Regions from separate parts of the Pseudomonas sp. DP-17 genome, predicted to be linked through region 2. Evidence: riboswitches for the same ligand, from Rfam matches in the RefSeq annotation. Region 2 holds a riboswitch; the other holds the start of a gene.
The links. Region 2 has a riboswitch for manganese ahead of MJ122_RS05050 (TMEM165/GDT1 family protein). Riboswitches for the same ligand answer to the same signal wherever they lie in the genome.
Positions count from the first base shown of each region.

Region 1: it holds a riboswitch for manganese, as region 2 does, so the genes downstream of both, MJ122_RS20695 (sodium:calcium antiporter) here and MJ122_RS05050 (TMEM165/GDT1 family protein) in region 2, are expected to answer to the same signal.

Region 1 is NZ_JAKSXG010000013.1:91,121-94,520, forward strand. Features, by position in the region: gene MJ122_RS20690 (carboxyl transferase domain-containing protein) at 1-1,497, shown strand, start outside; yybP-ykoY riboswitch at 1,535-1,706, shown strand; gene MJ122_RS20695 (sodium:calcium antiporter) at 1,759-2,772, shown strand; gene MJ122_RS20700 (type 1 glutamine amidotransferase domain-containing protein) at 2,859-3,400, shown strand, end outside.
Region 2 is NZ_JAKSXG010000001.1:1,075,309-1,078,708, reverse strand. Features, by position in the region: gene MJ122_RS05060 (NAD-dependent epimerase/dehydratase family protein) at 1-579, shown strand, start outside; gene MJ122_RS05055 (ketosteroid isomerase-related protein) at 739-1,182, opposite strand; gene MJ122_RS05050 (TMEM165/GDT1 family protein) at 1,283-1,864, opposite strand; yybP-ykoY riboswitch at 1,871-2,075, opposite strand; gene MJ122_RS05045 (amino acid permease) at 2,120-3,400, opposite strand, start outside.

The sequences.
Region 1 (3,400 bases), on a different contig from region 2:
CCGGAGGCTGTCGCCAAGCGCCACAAGATCGGCAAGCGCACCACCCGCGAGAACCTCGCCGACCTGCTCGATGACGGCAGCTTCATCGAGTACGGCGCGCTGGCCATCGCTGCACAGCGCCGTCGCCGCAGCGTCGAGGAACTGATCGCCAGCAGCCCCGCCGACGGCCTGGTCAGCGGCCTGGGCAGCATCAACGCTGCGCAGTTCGGCGACGACAAGGCGCGCTGCCTCGTGCTGGCCTACGACTACACGGTGTTTGCCGGTACCCAGGGCGTGATGAACCACAAGAAGACCGACCGCATGCTGCACCTCGCCGAGCAATGGCGCATCCCATTGGTGCTCTACGCGGAAGGTGGCGGCGGGCGTCCGGGCGACACCGATTTCGTCGGCGTGGCGGGACTGGACAACATGAGCTTCGTCGGCCTGGCGCGACTCTCCGGACTGGTGCCGCTGGTGGGCGTGGTCTCCGGCCGCTGCTTCGCCGGCAACGCGGCGCTGCTGGGCTGCTGCGACGTGATCATCGCCACCCGCGATACCAGCTTGGGTATGGCCGGCCCGGCAATGATCGAGGGCGGCGGCCTGGGCAGGTTCGCCCCCGAGGAAGTCGGCCCCAGCGACGTACAGAGCGCCAACGGCGTAATCGACGTCCTGGTGGAAGACGAGGCTGAAGCCACCCGCATCGCCCGCCAGTACCTCGCCTATTTCCAGGGCGACACTCCAGACTGGCAGTGCGCCGACCAGCGCCTGCTGCGCCACGCGGTGCCGGAGAACCGCCTGCGCGTCTACGACATCCGCCAGGTCATCGAGCAACTGGCCGACAGCGGTTCGGTGCTGGAGCTGCGCCGGCATTTCGCCGCCGGCATGGTCACCGCGCTGGTGCGTATCGAGGGCAAGCCCTTCGGCCTGATTGCCAACAACCCCATGCATTTGGGAGGCGCCATCGACGCCGAGGCGGGCGACAAGGCCGCGCGCTTCATGCAACTGTGCGATGCCTTCGATCTGCCGATCATCTCGCTGTGCGACACCCCCGGCTTCATGGTCGGCCCGCAAGCAGAGAAGACCGGCACCGTGCGCCACGTCTCACGGATGTTCGTCACTGCCGCGAGCCTGACCGTGCCCTTCTTCACGGTGGTCCTGCGCAAGGGCTACGGCCTCGGCGCGCAGGCCATGGCCGCCGGAAGCTTCCACGCCGCGCTGTTCACCGTGGCCTGGCCCAGCGGCGAGTTCGGCGCCATGGGATTGGAGGGAGCGATTCGGCTTGGCTACGCCAAGGAGCTGGCCGCCATCGAGGACGTGCAGGAACGGCAAAAGCTCTTCGACAAGCTGGTGGCCGCCGCCTACCGCAACGGCAAGGGGCTGAACATGGCGAGCTACCTGGAGATCGACGACGTCATTGACCCGGCCGACACCCGCCGCTGGCTGCTGCGCGGGCTGGCATCGACGCCCAGGCCTGCTCCGCGCCAGGGGAAAAAGCGCCCACTGATCGATACCTGGTGACGCCCGGGTTGAGCTGCCCGGCCAATCCGCTAGAATGCGCGGCGTCATTGGGGAGTAGCCGACCGTTTCGTGAACGGGGGCGACGTCAACACACTTGGCCCACAGGCCATGGCGTCGCCAGCAGCTGAGCCTGGCAAGACCTTTGACCACGGGATCTCCGCAACGGCCGGGGAGATGCGTGGTCATGGGTACTACACCGGCCGGGAGCTTCACCGTGATTCACCACCCCACTCTTCGCTCCACCCGCCTGGAGCCGCGCGCATGCTGACCTTCCTTCTCGAACTGCTCGGCATGCTGCTGGTGATCCTGATCGCCGCCGAACTCTTCACTAACGCCCTGGAACACTTCGGCGAGCGCCTGGGAATTTCCGAAGGCGTCACCGGTTCGCTGTTCGCTGCCGTCGGCACCGCCCTTCCGGAAACCCTGATCCCGTTGCTGGCATTGTTCGCCGGCACCAGCAACGTCAACCTCAACGAGGAAGTCGGTGTCGGCGCGATCCTCGGCGCACCGCTGATGCTCTCCACCCTGTCCACCTGCCTGATGGCCTGCTTCGCCTGGCGCGGGCGCGGCCTGCTCGGACGCATCCGTCCCGAGCGTACCGGCCTGCAGCGCGACCTGAACTTTTTCCTGGTGGCCTTCAGCTTCGCCGCCATCGCCATGTTCGTGCCGGCCGAACTGCGCGGCGTACGCATCGCCCTCAGCATGCTGCTGGTGCTCACCTACATCGGCTACATCACACTGACCCTGCGCGCATCGCAAGGCCTGGTGGAAGACGGCCACGGCACCGAAGCCGACCACCGCATGTACCTGTCGCGCATCGGCCTGCCGACCAACCTCGCCAGCATCCTGCTGCAACTGTTGCTGGGCCTGGCGCTGCTGGTGCTGGGCGCCAAGGGCTTCATCCATGGCGTGGAAGGCCTGTCGCACATCCTGGGCATCTCTGCCCTGTTGCTGTCGCTGCTGATCATCCCCATCGCCACCGAACTGCCGGAGAAGATCAACAGCATCCTCTGGGTGCGCCGCGGCAAGGACACCCTGGCCTTCGGCAATATCAGCGGCGCCATGGTGTTCCAGGGCACCCTGCTGCCCGCCATCGGCATCTTGCTCACGCCTTGGGAGCCGCGAATCGAGGTCCTCACTGGCGTGCTCGTCACCCTCGGCGCTGCGCTCTGGCTGCGGATCAACGCCCAGCGCGGCGCTGGCCTGCCCATCTGGGTACTCATGCTCAACGGCGTGCTGTACGCCGCCTATCTGGGTATCACCCTGTCGCGCTGACGCGGTCGGCTCATTGCCTACACTGACAGTCCGGGCTGCCGTTTCGGCGGCAGCCGCACGACTAGCGATACGCCGAAGGAGTGAGCATGAAAATCCTGGTAGTCCTGACCTCCCACGACCAGCTCGGCAACACCGGCAAGAAAACCGGCTTCTGGCTCGAGGAGTTCGCCGCGCCCTACTATGTGTTCAAGGATGCCGGCGCCAGCCTGACCCTGGCCTCGCCCAAGGGCGGCCAGCCGCCGCTCGACCCCAAGAGCGACGAGGAAGGCGCCCAGACCCCAGCCACCCTGCGCTTCCGCCAGGACAGCGAAGCCCAGGCCGCGCTGGCCAACACCGTGAAGCTCAGCGAAGTGAAAGCCGACGACTACGACGCGTTGTTCTACCCCGGCGGCCACGGCCCGCTCTGGGACCTGGCCGAGGACCGCACCTCGGTAGCGCTGATCGAGGCCTTCCACTCCAGCGGCAAGACCGTCTCCGCTGTCTGCCACGCTCCGGCCGTGTTCCGCCACCCGCGCGGCCTGGATGGCCAGCCGCTCGTGCAGGGCCGGCACGTCACCGGCTTCTCCAATAGCGAGGAAGACGCTGTTGGCCTTACCGACGTGGTGCCCTTCCTCGTCCAGGACATGCT
Region 2 (3,400 bases):
CCCACCGGCAAGAGTGCCTACGTCATGTGCAAATGGGCGCTGGACGAGCAGGCTCGCGAGCAGGCCCGCGGCGGCCTGCCGGTGGTCATCGGGATTCCCGGCATGGTCCTGGGCGAGCTGGACATCGGCCCGACTACCGGGCGCCTGATCACCGCCATCGGCCGCGACGAGATGCTGCATTACGTACCAGGCCGGCGGAACGTCATCGATGCTTCCGAGGCCGGGCGCGGTCTGTTGACGGCGCTCGAGCGCGGCCGGGTGGGGGAACGTTATCTGCTCACCGGGCATAACATCGAGATGGGCGCGTTGACCGCGACCATCGCCAGGCTGCTGGGCAAGCCCGCGCCGACCCCGATGCCGCTGCACCGTGCCCGCGCACTGGCGACGCTGGGCCGCTGGCGCTATCGCCTGACCGGCAAGATGCCGTTGCTGGACGACACTGCCATCGAGGTGATGGCCGGCGGGCAGTTCCTCGATGGCCGCAAGGCACGGGAGGAACTGGGCTTCGAGTCCCATGTGCCGCTGGAGGACACACTGGAGCGGGCCATTTCCTGGTTCCACGCCAACGATTACCTCTGATTGGCAACTCGTAGGATGGCGTGGAGCACAGCGATACCCATCAGCGCCGCGCATGGATTGCATGGGTATCGCTGCGCTCCACCCATCCTACAAAGACGTCGGCAGTTGTGCGTGAGCGCGGACCCAAAGAAAAAGCCCGGCAGATGCCGGGCTTTTTTGTCAGGGCAGTGCTTTCTCGGCGAAGGGCCGGTTGGGCAGCCCCATCTGCGCGCGGAAACTTTCCATGTCGAACAGCGTGCACAACTCCTGCACCTGATCCTGGCTGTTGAATACCCAGAAGCCCATGGCCGAGATGCTGACGATGCGGTCGCTGACCGGATACCCCAGCACCGGACGGGCGATGCTGCCCATCAGGGTGCTCCAGGTGAAGACCTTGTTGCCTTCGCGGATGCATTCTTCCACTGCCACTTCCAGGTCCTCCATGCCACTGCGGATTTCCTCCACCAGTGTCCGGTAGCCGGCATTGTCCAGCGGCTGGGCGGTGAAGGCACTCTTGTAGATGAAGTCCGGGCTGTGCAACTGCTCCACCAGCGCCAGGTGTCCCTTGTTCCAGGCGAGGTCGATGTGGTGGCGGGCGATTCGCTTCAGGTCTTTTTCCGGCATGGCGACGTCCTTTGTCATGGGAGGCTCAGGCGCCACTGTGTATCGCGGGCGATACACAGGCATTGGCCGGCGCGCCGGCCTCCTCGCGAAAAGCTGTCGGTCAGAATACCCCGGAGAGCTTCAGCGCATGGTAGATCGCGGCCAGGCCGAGGATGGCGAAGGCGGCGGCGGCCAGGCGACGAATCAGGTTCAGCGGCAGGCGCTCGGCGGCGAAGTTGCCGGCCAGTACCACCGGCACGTTGGCGATCAGCATGCCCAGGGTGGTGCCGATGACTACCAGCCAGAAATGCGGGTACTGCGCGGCCAGCATCACGGTGGCGACCTGGGTCTTGTCGCCCATCTCGGCGAGGAAGAAGGCGATCAGCGTGGTGAGGAAGGGGCCGAACTTCTTCAGCGAGCCCTCTTCGTCGTCATCCAGCTTGTCCGGAATCAAGGTCCAGCCAGCTACCGCCAGGAAGCACACGGCCAGTACCCAGCTCAGCGTGCTTTCCGAGAAGAACGAGGCGACCCAGCTGCCCACCGCGCCGGCGGCGAAATGGTTGGCCAGAGTGGCGGCGATGATCCCGGCGATGATCGGCCAGGGCTTGCGGAAACGCGCGGCGAGAACGAGCGCGAGCAGTTGCGTCTTGTCGCCGATTTCCGCGAGGGCAACGATCAGGGTGGGGACGAAGAGGGATTCCATCAGGCTTCCTAAAGGGGGCGGGTCGACTAAACACCATGACACGCGCCACCTGCCCGCCCCGGGTCAGGTTGCTCGTGTCATAGGTCTTGTCAAACCCCGGCCTGAACACTGCAGGCCTGGATCGTACGCGCCATGGTCTGCGGACCAAGTGTGTTGACGCGTACCGGGCGAGCAGGGCGCTCGCGGGAGACTACTCCCCTAGGACGGGGCGCATTCTGCCCAAGTCGCAGGACTTGGGCAAGCCTGCGCGGCAGATCAATCGCGGGCGGGGCGGATGTCCATGTCCTCGTAGCGGACGAAGCGGGTGCCGTTCTTGAAGCGGTAGCCCAGCCAGATCGCCAGGAACAGCGGGATGGTGATGTAGGTGGCAACGAGGCCGGCCCAGTCCACGTGATCGCCGACGAAGGCCTGGTAGTTCTGCCCCAGGGTGATGACCAGGCAGAGGCAGAAGGCGAAAAGCGGGCCGAAGGGGAACCACTTGGCGCGGTAGGGCAGGTCGTTGAGATTGCCGCCCTGCAGCACGAAGCCTTTGCGGAAGCGGTAGTGCGACACGGCGATACCCAGCCAGACGATGAAGCCGCACATGCCCGAGGCGTTGAGCAGCCAGGTGTAGACGGTCTTGTCGCCGATGAAGCTGGTGAGGAAGCACAGCGCGCCGATCAGCGTGGTGGCGTAGAGGGCATAGCGCGGCACGCCGCTTTCGGACACCTGGGTGAACAGGCGCGGCGCCTTGCCCTGGGTGGCCATGGTGTAGAGCATCCGGGTCGAGGCGTACATGCCCGAGTTACCCGCCGAGAGGATCGCCGAGAGGATCACCGCGTTCATTACGCCGGCAGCGGCAGCCAGGCCCGCGCGCTCGAACAGCAGGGTGAAGGGCGAGGTGCTGATGTCGCTGCTGTCGGTCTTGAGCAGGTTCGGATCGGTGTAGGGGATCAGCATGCCGATGACGAAGATCGACAGGATGTAGAACATCAGGATTCGCCAGAACACCTGGCGGATGGCGATGGGAATGGATTTTTGCGGATTCTCCGATTCGCCCGCGGCGACGCCGATCAGCTCGGTGCCCTGGAAGGAGAAGCCGGCGATCATTGCCACCCCGATCATCGCCTGCAGGCCGCCGACGAAGGGCGCATCCCCTGTGGTGAAGTTGCTGAAGCCGGGACTGTCGATACCATGCATGATGCCGATGATGCTGGCCAGGCCGATGCCGATGAAGACCACCACGGCCACCACCTTGATCAGCGCGAACCAGAATTCGCTCTCGCCAAAACCCTTCACCGAGAAGAAGTTGAGCATGAACATGATGCCGAGGAAACCGGCGCTCCAGACCATGCCCGAGACTTCCGGGAACCAGAACTTCATCACCAGCTGCGCGGCCACCAATTCGGCGGCGATGGTCACCGCCCAGTTGTACCAGTAGTTCCAGCCCATGGCGAAACCGAAGCCATCGTCGATGAAACGGCTGCCATAGGTACAGAAAGAGCCGGAATCGGGAATGTACGCCGCCAGCTCGCCGAGGCTGGTCATGAGGAAAAA